One region of the Paenibacillus sp. J14 genome, then DNA from elsewhere that is predicted to be linked to it. Evidence: predicted binding sites of a transcription regulator. Region 1 holds the regulator's gene; the other holds the start of a gene.
The links. The regulator LexA, encoded in region 1, represses DNA repair genes until DNA is damaged. The targets are predictions, from matches to a motif close to CGAACATATGTTCG.

Region 2: the regulator LexA is predicted to act here: its motif matches at 2,729-2,742, upstream of addB (helicase-exonuclease AddAB subunit AddB).

What each region holds. Positions count from the first base shown of each region.
Region 1 is NZ_JADQ01000003.1:12,914-20,143, reverse strand. It holds gene metH (methionine synthase) at 1-1,380, opposite strand, end outside; gene M891_RS0101540 (FixH family protein) at 1,654-2,070, opposite strand; gene M891_RS0101535 (HAD family hydrolase) at 2,135-2,932, opposite strand; gene M891_RS0101530 (hypothetical protein) at 2,978-3,508, opposite strand; gene M891_RS24795 (DUF896 domain-containing protein) at 3,521-3,694, opposite strand; gene M891_RS0101520 (LysM peptidoglycan-binding domain-containing protein) at 3,872-4,165, opposite strand; gene lexA (transcriptional repressor LexA) at 4,447-5,073, shown strand; gene M891_RS25490 (hypothetical protein) at 5,190-5,345, opposite strand; gene glnA (type I glutamate--ammonia ligase) at 5,500-6,837, opposite strand; gene M891_RS0101500 (MerR family transcriptional regulator) at 6,861-7,230, opposite strand, start outside.
Region 2 is NZ_JADQ01000008.1:13,571-20,800, reverse strand. It holds gene addB (helicase-exonuclease AddAB subunit AddB) at 1-2,676, opposite strand, end outside; gene M891_RS0103880 (class I SAM-dependent rRNA methyltransferase) at 2,820-4,193, opposite strand; gene M891_RS0103875 (Na/Pi cotransporter family protein) at 4,367-5,392, shown strand; gene M891_RS0103870 (NUDIX hydrolase) at 5,464-5,901, opposite strand; gene mtaB (tRNA (N(6)-L-threonylcarbamoyladenosine(37)-C(2))-methylthiotransferase MtaB) at 6,141-7,230, opposite strand, start outside.

The DNA of each region.
Region 1 (7,230 bases):
CGTACCTACGACCACAGCCGCACCGTATTTATGAATCAACGGCGTGACGCGCTCGAACTTCTCTTCGCCGTCCTCTAAGTTAATCGAGTTAATAATCGATTTGCCCTGACAATATTGTAGAGCAATATCCAGCACCTTCGGATCGGTCGTGTCAATCATCAGCGGGACTTTGACTTTCTTGACCACCAATTCCAGGAACTTCTTGATATCCTCCGCTTCATCCCGGTCCGGATCCTGGACGCACACGTCGACAACCTGTGCTCCGTTCTTCACTTGCGCCCGAGCGATTTCCGATGCTTCTTCGTATTTGCCCTCCACGATCAGCCGTTTAAACTTGCGTGATCCCAAAACGTTTGTTCGCTCTCCGACCAAGTAAGGTCGGTTTGCTGATTCGATATAAACCGGCTCAATACCGGAAAGTGCCGGCAAATGGCTGCCGTTCAGCTCACGCGGCCGGTAATCCTTCAGCTTGTTCGCTAATGCAGCGATATGAGCAGGCGTCGTACCGCAGCACCCGCCGGCAATATTCAGCCAACCTTGCTCGGCAAAAGCAGACATCTTCTGGGCAAGCGAATCCGGGGACTCATGGTAAGTGCCGTTTTCGTCCGGTAAACCGGCATTAGGGTGACAGCTTACCGCTGCTTTCGCTAGTCCAGACAAAGTGCGGATATGGTCACGCATGAACTCTGGTCCCGTTGCGCAGTTAAGTCCAATGGAGATCGGATTCAGATGTTCGAGCGAGATATAGAAGGCTTCGATATTTTGACCCGCCAGCGTTGTCCCCATCGGCTCGATGGTGCCGGAGATCATCAGAGGCAACGTGGTTCCAGTCTCGGTAAAAGCCCGTTTAATTCCGATACTCCCGGCTTTTACGTTCAGTGTATCCTGTGAAGTTTCCAGCATCAGCGCATCAACACCAGCTTCGATTAACGCCGTAGCTTGTTCCGCATAGCTGGCCGTCAACTCATCGAACGTCACGCCGCCAGTAACGGATAAGGTCTTGGTTGTGGGTCCCAGGATGCCTACCACGTAGCGTGGATGATCCGGAGTACTGTATTTTTCCGCTGCTTCAATCGCCAGCTTGGCCGCAGCCAAATTGATTTCACGTGCCTTATGCGGAATATCATATTCAGCCAGCACGACAGATGTCGCACCGAACGTATTCGTTTCTATCAAATCAGCACCTGCCGCGAGATACTTCTCGTGGATGCCACGGATCACATCCGGACGGGTGAGCACGAGCATTTCGTTACAGCCGTCCAGCTCTTCACCGCCGAAGTCGGCTGGAGTCAGGTTTTCCTGCTGAATCATGGTGCCCATGGCGCCATCGAGGATCAATATTCGTTCTTTCATTCTGTCGAGCAGGCTTGGTTTACTCATGTCATGTCCCTCCCGTAAAACGTTAAGTTATAGTTTAACAGAATAAAGCGTTGAAGAAAAGAGAGTTCCGTGAAATCTCCAAGTGAAACACTTCATTCAAGATCTTGTTATCCTATCGGTCATCCCCGAATTAAAATCCGAACAACGCTACAAATCTTTTCTTTTAAAGTTCGGAAATTCGCCTTATCAGGAGGATCAATTTAATAGAAAAGCCGCCTTCTCCAAATGGAGAACAGCAGCTCCTTTAACAAAAGCACCGATTCAGTTGTCAGCTTATTCCACCGTGAATTGCTTCGAAGGCATGGAGTGCTGATCGCGAGCCGTAACATGGGAAATCACTTCATAGGTTCCAGGTTCCTTAAAGGTATGCTCCAGCACATAGGTTCCGTTGCCGGCACTCTTCACTTGGACTTGATTGTGCTTTGCGTTATCGTCATCTGTATTCCAAAATTCGAACATAACTTCCTTCGCATCATCCACGTTCTCGCCGTTGTGGGTTACTTTGGCTGTAAACGTCACCGGTTCACCGGCCTTAGCTGCAGCTGGTGTTACGTCCAGCTCAACTTGAATCGGCTGCAGTGCCGCTTCTTCCGCTGAAGCAGACGATGATTCACTACGGCTGCATCCAGCGACAACAATGAGCGCAAGAACGATGGCAACAAGCAGCCCCGTTTTTCCCTTGATTCGCATTCAGATTTCCCCCTTCCACCGCCTAAGAATACCTTACTTCTGATTCACTACAAGCCAACTTGAGTTATGCCAACTTCGCTAAGAGGTCATGAAGTTCGGACAAATGCTTGATCTCATAATCCGGTACGATCTCACCGGTAAGTGTTTTGCCGTCTCGATTAATCCAAACGGCGGTCATACCAACACTTAGCGCACCTTTGATATCCGTCGTCAGCTTATCACCAACCATGATTCCTTCATTCGGTTCGATCCCTAACCGTTCTAAGGCGTGGCGGAAAATGGATGGATCGGGTTTGCCCTTACCGAAGTTTCCGGAGATCACAATCTCATCGAAAAAAGGCGCCAGCTCAGGCACACCATCCAGCTTCTCCTGCTGTAAGGCTGGACATCCGTTCGTAAGTAACAGCAGCTTCACCTTGCCTTGCAATTCCTTCAACACTTGAAAAGTCTCCTCGTATACATGAGGACGGGCACGCCGTTCGCGGCCAAACTGTTCTGCCAGTTCACCGGACAGTTCCTCGTCATCAACGCCAAGCGCAAGCAGACCGCGCCGCCAGGATTCCTTACGATAGGTTGGAGCTAACTGCTCCAACTGGCGGAATTCCGGTTGTTCTCCAGCAGAGAATGTCGCCCATAACCCTTCAAACGGATTGATTCCAATCATCGTTGTGAAAGGATACGTTTCATAGGATTCATACAACCCCCGAGCTTCCCGGCGTACAGCTTCTTCCAATTGATCGGGGTTTAATCCATCAATTTTCGCCGCAGCGCGTTCACACGTTGCAGCAAAAGCTTCCTTTACGCTTCGCTCATCCCAGAGCAGCGTGTCATCCAGGTCAAAACATACCGCCTTGATTGTCATTCGTCCCAACCTCTCCATTCCTATCGCAAGTGTATTGTATAAGGTTTATTCCTTCACCAGCTTCACATGATGGGTATCAGCATACAACTGCAGGCGTGCAGCCATTGCTTCCGTGTCAAAACGGTTACGGGTGCGGTAGAACACCCACTTCGGTTCCCGCGTCTTCGGTTCAATGACGATTTTGTTCCGGCTCACTTTGATCTTGCTGATGTTACCCGCATCCAACATCCGATCGCGGTTGAACTTCGAAGTGTACAACGAGCTCTTATTCACGCGCAAATAAGGCTTGCGCAGGAAAATCACCAGAGCCAGCACGAAATACAAAAAGATCGTTGCCCAGAACAATACCGAATTCACTTCCTCGGTATTCCCGATCAACCCGACCACGGCATACAGCAGCGCTAACAGAACCAAGGCGGTAGGCAAAATGAAGTTCCGCCCTTTAAATACGTCGCCTTCCCCATTTGCTCCAAGTGAAGTACGAGGGTTGCGCGTCCCTTGTCCGACATTGGAACCTTTGCCTTTCTTGTACATTCTTCGTTGATTGCGTTCTACTTTTCGGTCAAACGACCCCATACCTGTTCCTCCCTATTTATCTACAATCTCGATCGACTCGAGCTGTTGCCGAAAATTTCTGCGAACGTTTTGCAGATACGTTTCCCGAAGCTGGGCTCTTTCCAAGAGTTCGTCTTGCGTTAACCCTTCTTGTTTCGCTTTTCGAGCCAGCTCGTTAATCCGCTTAACCAAAGCATCAATATCCATAAATCCACCTGCTTCTTTGATATACTATGCTACCCATGATGTCTCACAGGGCATTAATTCTTACTTTGACATGAGAAAAAGAGCTTGTCAAGGCGCGGCAACCCCTGCCGTAATACCTTAAGACAAGCTCTGTTCGAATACATTGATAAACCTGTGAATTATTTTTTAACGTATGAATTATCTACTGGGCAACATCAACGTATCGCCAGCTTGAATCGCACTGCTGCTCAACCCGTTAGTCCGGATCAGCTTCTGAACATAGACCCTTGTGTCCAGTCCTTGTGGCTTATGTGCTACAGCAATTTCCCACAACGTATCTCCTGGCATAACCACGACATATTCCGGCCGATACGTTCCGTCAGCGTTGTCTGTGGAAGCAGCAAAGGCTTGTACCATTCCAGTACATGTGATGCTGAGGATGATTAAAAGCAGGACGATTTTGGACAATCTACTCTTAAGGAAGACATTCATATGTAGACTTCTCTTCACCGGACGACGAAAAGAAGGTTGTTCATAGATGCTTTGATAAGAACTATATTTCAACATTTCACCATCACTCCAAACAAGTGTTCTGTTTTACATGTATTCAATATAACACGAACATTTGTTTGATTCAATAGGTTTTTCGAACAGTTGTTCTTATTTTTTTAAAGTAGTTCTCTTCTCCTAAACTATTTAGAACTAATGTTTGTACGAACGGAAGTTCTATGTTATAATTTTTCCAAACGTTACTAAATGGGGTTGATCCGTAAATGTCAAAGGTATCGAGCCGGCAACAGGCTATTCTTGAGTTTATTCGCAACGAAGTACGCGCTAAGGGATATCCTCCTTCGGTCCGGGAGATCGGTGAAGCCGTCGGATTGGCTTCCAGTTCTACTGTTCACGGCCATTTAGACCGTCTGGAGAAGAAAGGATTTATCCGCCGCGACCCAACGAAACCGCGCGCCATTGAATTATTGGGTCAAGAGGAATCGGAGAATTACAATTTATTTGCACACAGCGTGACCCGCGTTCCGATTGTTGGGAAGGTTACCGCGGGCGTGCCGATCACAGCGACAGAGAATATTGAAGATTATTTTCCGTTGCCAGAGCACTACGCAGCGGAAGGGGATGTCTTTATGCTTTCCGTGGTTGGCGACAGCATGATCGAAGCTGGAATACATAACGGGGATTATGTGATCGTCCGCCAGCAGCAGACGGCGAACAACGGAGATATCGTTGTGGCCATGACGGAGGATGACGAAGCAACGGTTAAGACGTTCTATAAAGAAAGTGACCATATTCGCCTACAGCCGGAGAATTCAACGATGGAACCGCTTCGTTTGAAGCATGTAACCATTTTGGGCAAGGTCATCGGCTTGTTCCGCGACCTGCACTAATTTGAAATCTTCCCTTTCGTAGGCCACATAAGATAAGGAAACCGAACAGGACGAAGCGATGCAGTGACTTCCGCTTCGTCCTGTTTACTTTATGGGGAACTTGATGACTTCCCCTCTTACTCCCATTCGAGGTCTAAGAAGCTCATGGAATTATAGCCGTTCTTCTCCCGGCGCCCGCGCGTACCCCACCCTAGCCCCGAACGCTCTGTGATCCACCACTGCTTTAACCGATAGCGACGACGTTGGTATCTTTTTAGTTCGGTTACTGTCATCTGCATGAACCTCCTTATACCTATAAGTTGTCCCAATTCGAGTGAAATCATGGCATTGTTTCGAAATCCAAAAGCTGTAATTCATTCGTCTTCACCATAAAAAAAGCCAGCCCCTGCTTGAAATGCCGGGAGCTGGCTTGGCTGTGAACCCTGATTAATACAGCGTCATATATTGATCGCGTTCCCATTGGTGAACTTGGGTCCGGAAAATATCCCATTCGATCTCTTTCAATTCGTAGAAGTGAGTTAATGCGTGATCTCCCAGCGCTTCGCTGATGATTTCGCTGCGGAGCAATTCGCCGAGCGCTTCCTTCAAGTCGGATGGAAGACTTGGGATGCCTTCCTCTACCCGCTCTTCTTCGGACATCACATAGATGTTGCGATCAACCGGATCAACCAACGGAAGCTCTTTCTTAATTCCATCCAGTCCGGCTTTCAACATCACAGCCAGAGCCAAGTATGGGTTAGCAGCTGGGTCCGGGTTACGCACTTCGATCCGTGTGCTGAGACCACGGGAAGCCGGAATCCGAATCATTGGGCTGCGGTTGCTCGAAGACCAAGCCACATAGCAAGGAGCTTCATACCCAGGTACGAGACGTTTGTAGGAGTTTACGGTTGGATTCGTGATCGCTGCAAATGCGCGGGCATGCTTCAGAATACCGGCCATATAATGACGCGCTTCTTTGCTCAAGCCCAATTCATCACTTTCGTCATAGAAAGCATTGACATTGCCTTTGAACAGCGATTGGTGACAGTGCATCCCGGAGCCATTTACGCCAAACAGCGGCTTCGGCATAAACGTTGCATGGAGCCCATGTTGACGAGCAATCGTCTTAACGACCAGCTTGAACGTTTGGATTTGGTCAGCTGCTTTGATTGCATCAGCATATTTAAAGTCGATTTCATGCTGACCTGGTGCCACTTCGTGGTGAGAAGCTTCGATTTCAAAGCCCATTTCCTCCAGGGTCAATACGATTTCGCGGCGGCAGTTCTCGCCCAAATCCGTAGGAGCCAAGTCGAAGTATCCGCCTTGGTCGTTCAATTCGGTTGTAGGGTTGCCTTTATCATCGGTTTTGAACAGGAAGAATTCCGGTTCTGGACCAACGTTCATTGAAGTGTACCCCATTTCCTCAGCTTCCTTGAGCGCACGTTTCAGAATCGCGCGTGGATCGCCGGCAAACGGAGTGCCGTCAGGCATGTATACATCACAAATCAAACGTGCAACGCGATCCTCGGTCACCCAAGGGAAGATCACCCAAGTGTCCAGATCCGGGTAGAGATACATATCGGATTCCTCGATGCGGACATACCCTTCAATGGAAGAACCGTCAAACATCATTTTGTTATCCAATGCTTTCTCCAACTGGCTGACTGGGATTTCTACATTCTTGATCGTTCCCAGCAAATCCGTGAATTGCAAACGGATAAAGCGTACATTTTCTTCCTTAGCAATCCGCAAAATATCTTCTTTGGTGTATTGCTTGTTACTCACCCTAACCTCTCCCAACGTTTAGATTATTTTTTGAAAAACCGAGACAACTCACCTTGGAGCAAAGAAACTTGTCCCGGTTTGCTCCCTGACACCAGTTGCTGCTTCAACATCCGGTAGATCTGGGAATCTGTCATTTCCTTTCGCTTCTCTTCCGTGTCCTTCGTGATGACTGTCGCATCCTGGGACTCCCGAGACATCGGATTCATAACCTGCTTGATTCCCGCGATATTGACACCCTTGTCGATGAGACTCTTGATTTCCAGTAACCGCTCGACGTCATTCAGAGAAAACATCCGCTGATTTCCCGAGGTACGTGCGGGTACGATTAATTCATGTTGCTCGTAATATCTTATTTGTCTTGCCGTTAAATCCGTAAGTTTCATGACGATACCA
Region 2 (7,230 bases), on a different contig from region 1:
GGAGCTAAGCAGGATTTCGCCCTGCAGCTTAGGTGCCAACTCATCAACAGCCGAATTGGCGGCCTGAATCGCTTCCTCTGGCGTAAGGCTGCCCCAGCTGCGGTTTTGCGCCTTGAAGGTGATCGCCATCTGACTGAGCGCCGCATGGAACAGCTGTCCGATATCCGGCGCTTGCAGTCGGTAAAGCTGGCGTTCCTTCAGCTTCAGCCCATGTGAAGCGAAGTGCGCGAACGGACAAGCCGAGAACTGTTCCATCCGCGATACGCTTGTCCGCAGCCGTTTGCCGTAAAGCCGTCGGCTCGTTGCCGGCGTCAAACCGCGCACCCGGTTACGATAATCCAGCGAGGTCAGCAGGCGAGCCGTTTTGCTTTCCCATTCCGGTCGGGACTTGTACCATTCCAGCACACGCCACCACAGCGGCGAAATGGACTCTCCCGTCTTCCACAGTCGCAGCTGACCGATTAAGGCGTTTAGCGTCGGACCCGGATGAGAGACGTATTCAAGCTGAGAAGCGAACGGATCGGTGGAGCTGCTGACAGACCCCGGCGCTAATAGCAGCGGCTGCTCCTTTAGTCCCGGGAAGATCCGCTTCACATGCCGGATCACCTCCGATGGTAAAAGTGCACCCCCCTCACCATCGGCAGCGGGGTAGCTTAGCCAGAGCGAACGGCTTGCCCCGGACAACGCTTCGTAGATGAGGAAACGTTCATCCAACAGCTTGCGGGCCAGCCCCGGAGCCAGCTCCAAGCCAAGCTCCGCCAGTCGCTCCCGCTCCTGCTCGCTGAGCACCCCCTCCTCTTGCAGATTGGCTGGCATGATTCCTTCATTAATGCCAAGCAAGAACAGATGCTTGACCTGCCCCGAACGCGTCCGCTCCGTACTCCCGATCAGCACCTGGTCGAGCGAAGGCGGCACCAGCGACACCTTCAGCTCCTTGAGCCCGGTCTCCAGCACGCCGGCAAAAAGCTCCAGCTCCAACGGCTCGTCCCCCATCATCTCTACGATCTGGTCAAGCACGTCCAATACCGCGCCCCATAATTGGCGATGCTCCATCGCCTGACGCGGCTTACCTTCGCGAACCATTTGGTGTGCCAACACATCCAGGCGCTGGGCGGCTTCCACCCGCTCCAGCAAATGGTACACTGCCGCACACATATTTTCTGCGTTCTTCGCCTTACGGATTTCTTTCTCAAAAGCGGTCAAAGGGCCGGCGACCGCAGCGCGGCACCGCTCCAACAGCTGCAGCTGCTCCATGGCTTTCGTGGATGCCGACGTTTGATCCTCCAGCTCCAGCGACAGGCTGGGCGCCGATTTCCAAGGACGGCCGTCAAACCATCGATAACCTTGGATTCCGCTCGCCAGAGCATAATTCTCCAGCACATCCATATGTTCACGCGTCAGACTGCCGTCCAGCGGCAGAAGAAATTCGCTTTTCACGCAGCGAAATACGTCTTCGTATCTCCAAAACCCAAGCACAACGTCCAGCGCCGCCCGAATAAACTCGATCATGGGGTGATACAGCATGCTTGTTTTCTGGTCAAGGAAATAAGGGATCCCGTATGCTTCCATCGTTGGAGCAAGCAGTTCTTCATAATCCCCTAAGTTGCGCACCAAGAGCGCCATGTCCCGCCAGCGCACACCTTCTTCCCGGGCGAGACGCACCATCTCACGTGCCGCCCCTTCGACCTCGGCTCGCCGGCTGGCCGCCCGGTGCAGAGACAAGGCCTTCTCTAAATCTTTAGGCGGCTCAGACTTCGGCCATGGCGAACGTCGCTCGTAAGCCGACTCCAAGTATGAAAGCGTCTCGCTCTCCCGAAACCGCGGGAACGGGCGAGCTTCCAGCAGCTCCGGCGGCAGCACCTCAATCCCCTCTTCTGCAGCCAGTCGGCTCAGCTTCACGAAGGCAGATGCAGGGGTATAGAACAGGTTAAGTTCATGCGGCTGATTTCCATCGTTGTATACTCGGTCTAATGTCAGTGAGACCGTAACCGAAGCCGCCGATTTCAGCAGCGCGAGAATCGCAGTATATTCCTGAGGGGTAAACGTATGAAACCCGTCAATCCAAATTTCCGCCCCGCGCAAATAAGCCGACTCGCTGGCCCCCTGCGCCAGCTTGACGACATGGTCCTCGTTGTCGATGTACAAGCGGGACAGTTCTTCGTCATACTCCGCGAACAGGAGGCTCAAATCGTGCATTTTATCTTTTAATAAAGGAGACTCCCCTTCGATCTGCTCCAGAAGATGATAATGCTCCTGCAAAGTGGAGAAATCCACATTATATTTCTTCATTTCCGTATACAGCCCGGCGATCCGGTCAATTAATCCGAGCTGGTCTCCGCCGTGTCCAAACAGCTTCAACTCGTCTTTGCGGCGGCGCATGAGCTTGTACAGCAGCATTTTCTTGCCTTCATCATCGATCGGCACCAATGCCGCACCTCCGGTTTCCTGCATGACGCGCAGCGCCAATCGACGAAATCCTAACACCTGAGTGCGTACTGTACCGTGCAGTCCCGGGGCCGTAGCGATCCGCTGCTCGATCTGAAACGTGCCTTGCTCCGGGGTTAAAATAATGAGCGGCGGACCCATCGGTTGCTCCCGCAGCTTGGAGGTCACCCGGTCAAGAATGAGGCTCGTTTTGCCGCTGCCGGAGCGGCCGAGTATAAACTGTAAAGACATGGAAATCCCTCCTACGACGGACAATTCGTTAAGTTCCAGTATAGCATAAATACGATCAAACATTCGCATCTTCTTCCGTCACAAAAACAGCCTCGCACCGCGAAAGCTCGCGAAACGAGGCTGTAATTCAATTATATTCAATTTTATAACGCGTGTTTGCTGCGCACTTCGAAAATGGCAAATTTCAGGTAATGTCCTTCGTCCACCCCAAGAATTTGCGGGTGGTCCTTACCGGCTGCCCGCCATTCCACAAGACGCAGTACTTTGCCCGCATCCTCCGCTGCCTCAAGAATCGTCTCCAGGAACAGATCCGGACGCATATGGTAAGAGCAGCTGGCCGTGACCAAATAGCCGCCTTCATTTACCAGCTTCATGCCGTGCAGGTTAATGTCTTTATAGCCGCGAACGGCGCCTTTGACCGCCGCTTTCGTCTTGGCGAACGCCGGTGGATCGAGGATCACGACGTCCCACGTCCGCCCGCCGCCGGCGGTCAAAGGCACGGAAGTATCGACCTTAGCGTCCTGGGCAGCCCGCCGTGCCCGTTCCTCCAAGCCCTTTACCTGGCTGCGCAGATAGTCAAACGCATCAGCCACCACAAATTCGACGCGATCGGTGAACCCATTCAGTTCCACGTTCCGCTTCGCACTTTCTATCGCATGCTCGGAGATGTCAAGGCAAGTGACCTTTTTGGCTCCATATTTGCAAGCATGCAAGGTGAAGCTTCCGGTATGCGAGAAGCATTCCAGCACGGTAGCTCCATCCCAGTACGGGAAGGTGACTTCTTTACCGTTCCGGTTAACCGGTGCGAGACGCACACCGCCGTCTTCCGTGGGCAGCTCTTGCAGCGAAATGCCGCTGCGGCCACCCCAGCCGGTCATCAACGGCTTGATGGACGCCCGGTTTTCCCGCTGGTCGAAGAAATACCCGGTTTTTTGCCCCTGCTCGATATCCACCTCGATCTTAAGCCCGTTCTCTGAAACGATCACATGGCGCGGCGGCTGGCCAAAGATCGACCCTTTCACCTGCTCCAAGCCTTCCATTTCCCGGACACCTACATCACTGCGTTCATAGATGCCAACGGGGTGCATCACTTCGGACAACGCCTCTACGATCTGCTCCCGACAGCGGTCCATCCCCAGTGTAAGCAGTTGTACTACCAACACGTCACCAAACTTGTCCACAATCAGCCCCGGCAAAAAGTCGGCCTCTCCGTATACGAAACGGTAAGCGTCCTCCTTCACGAACCGTTCCCGATGCTTCAAGCATTCCTGAAACCTACGGACAAAAAAGGCCTTGTCCATCGCCTCCAACGGTGTATACGACACGATGCGGACAGTAATTTGTGAAGCCGGGTTGTAATACCCGGTGGCCAGATAACGGTTCCGGTGATCAACCACCTCAACCAAATCGCCCGGTTCCACCTCTCCTTCCAATCGTTCGATTTCATTTTTGAAGATCCAAGGATGTCCTTTTTCCACCCGTTTCTTGCGGCTGCGTTGCAATATGACCCTTGCCACTTAATCCTTCACTCCTCATTTTAAATATGACTCACGACGCCTAAAGCACCGCTGCGACCGGGACGGTTCGTCAGCCTGACTGGCATGGAAGTTGTCCGACCGTCATATATGTAACTTGTACGATTATCGCTTGTCTGCATTTGACAGATCATCCGGGGAGGGAGGTTGCCAGCATGTTTCATGAGATTTTGTTTCCTGTGACGTTTGGCTTCGCCCTGTTCCTGTTCGGCATGAAGGTCATGGAGGCGGCCCTGCACGCATGGGCAGGTCCACGACTGATTGGTGTTCTTCACCGGACGACGCGGACACCTTGGACCGGCCTTGTGTCGAGCACCTTTATCACGGCTGTCTTACAGAGCAGCACCGCTGTAACCGTCATGACAATTGGCCTGGTTAACGCCCGCCTGTTGTCCTATGCACGGACGCTCGGCATTATTCTGGGAGGGAATATCGGAACCTGCCTGACCACAGAACTGCTTGCCCTTAATATAGCCAAGCTGGGAGCCCCCATGCTGATCGTTTCGTTCACGTTATGGGCCGCCGCCGTGCTGGCAGGCGAAATGTTGCCAAACTATATCCAACGCTGCATCCCCTGGTTGCTGCCCTTGCAGTATGCTGCCCTGGCTATCGCCGGCTTCAGCCTCGTTATGATCGCCATCCGTTTTATGCAGTCGATTGGTCCGGCGCTGGAAGAGCGCGGCGTGATCTCCTGGCTGCTGGAGCATGCCACCGGCAGCCTGTTGTGGGGCGCCTTTGCCGGCGCTATCCTGACGGCGATCATTCATAGCAGTGCTGCCGTCGTCGCCATGACGATGGGACTCGCCGCTAGTGGTGCCTTGCCGGTCGAATTTGGCATCGCCATGGTTATCGGCTCCAACGTAGGCACCTGTGTCACGGCGGTCATCGCCGCCATCAGCGGCACCCGAGCTGGCCGCTTCGTCGCATGGTCGCATGTAACGCTCAACGTATTGGGAGCAGTCTTGTTCTTGCCGCTAGTTCCGCTGCTGCAAGGGGCGGCAGCCTGGTTAACCAGCGATCTTTCAGCGCAAATCGCTCACACGCAGACGATTTTTAATGTGGTCTGCTCCTTGCTGGCGCTGCCGTTCTGCTATTTGCCAATCTGGTCCAAGCTGGACCCGCCTGAAGACCTGGATCATCACGCCGGCCCCCTCCTTCCGAATGCGAAGGCATCTAAATAGCCGCAAAAATGCAGTTATTTTCCCCGATATTCTCCCATCTCCTCAATATCGCAGAAAACAACTGCACCGTATTAGTTCTCCGGCTCGATCCCCAGCATTTGCAAGGCCTTCTCTAAGATGAAGTCGTTATTGTCATATCCCGCCTTGCGTTGCTGACGCCAAGCCTCCTGCGGCTCGTACCAGGACACGCTGCGGATCTCCTCAAGCTGAGGACGGAGGGCACCGCTTTGCCATTCTACCAGGTAATAATGGACTTCTTTTTCCACGGAGCCGAGTTTGGGATGATGGTAAGTATATGCGATGATATCAATCAATTTATTAATCCGGCCCACAATGCCGGTTTCTTCCAAAATTTCGCGCAGCGCCGTTTGTTCCACGGTTTCGCCTGGTTCCCTCTTCCCTTTCGGAAACGATATCTTGCCATAACGATCGGTAATCAGTTGCACTTGCAGCCGTCCGTCTTGGATGCGATAAACGACGCCTCCAGCAGAGATTTCTTTGAATGGCATTCTGGCTGTACCTCCTTTATTTTACCCAAGCCTCCCAATGGACTGAGGCGCTTCTGTTCGCTGTTCCCTTCAGGATATGCCGTCTTCGGCGCTGGGCGAGAAATTGTTGACGCCCGTTGTTATTTGTTAATTATAGGTGCATCGCACTCATACTTCCAAATTACCCGTATGTAACAACAAGGATTTCAACCCCAATCAGGGTGAAATCCTTGACCTATGCCCGATGGCGGGCGACCTTATTAAGCTAAGGCTTGAGTGGCATCGTCCAGAACTCGAAGTAACTGTCCTTCGCAGGTGTTCGCATCCGCTTTGGTCAGCTTCACGCGGCAGATTTTGCCGGTCAAGTCCGGTGTGCCCGGGAAGCGAATTTGCAGGTAGTTGTCGCTGAAGCCCGTCACGAAGCCGTCTCCGGCAGTGCCCTTCTCATCCTTCTCTGGAATGACATCCAGCACCTGACCCACGAATTTCTCCGCATAAGCCAGCTGCATTTGCTCGGACAAGTCGATCAGTTCATGCACGCGAGCATGCTTCACTTCTTCGTCGACCTGGTCCTCCATCCGCGCTGCCGGCGTACCGCTCCGCTTGGAATACGGGAACACGTGCATTTCCGAGAAGCCGATGCGTTTGATCGCTTCGAAGCCTTCACGGAACAGCTCGTCAGTTTCCCCAGGGAAGCCGACAATGATGTCAGTTGTAATCGCAACGTCCGGCATGAAATCGCGGATCATTTTGATTTTATGCTCGAATTCTTCGATCGTGTACTTTCTTCTCATCCGCTTCAGCACTTCATTGCTGCCTGCTTGCAGCGGGATATGGAAGTGACGGCACATCTTCGAGGAGTTCTTCAACACATCCAGCATCCGTTCATCGATCTGGCTTGCTTCAATCGAGCTGATCCGGATACGTCCCAGACCTTCGACTTTATCCAAGTCCCACAGCAGATCGGACAAACGGTAGTTCTCCAAATCATCCCCATAGCCGCCCGTATGGATGCCAGTCAGAACAATTTCCTTATATCCTGCAGCGACCAGTTGACGCGCTTGCTGAATGACGCTTTGCGGGTCGCGGCTGCGCGACAAACCACGCGACCAAGGGATAATGCAGAAGGTGCAGAAGTTGTTGCAGCCCTCTTGGATTTTCAGAAAAGCGCGGGTATGATCGGCAAAGCTTGGTACGTCCAGCTCTTCGAACTCCCGAGTCTTCATAATGTTGCGCACAGCGTTAATCGGCTTACGTTGCTCTTGAAGCTGCTTCACGTAAGGGATAATTTTGTCCCGATCCTGTGTACCGATGACGAGATCTACGCCCGGAATATCCAAAATCTCCGCA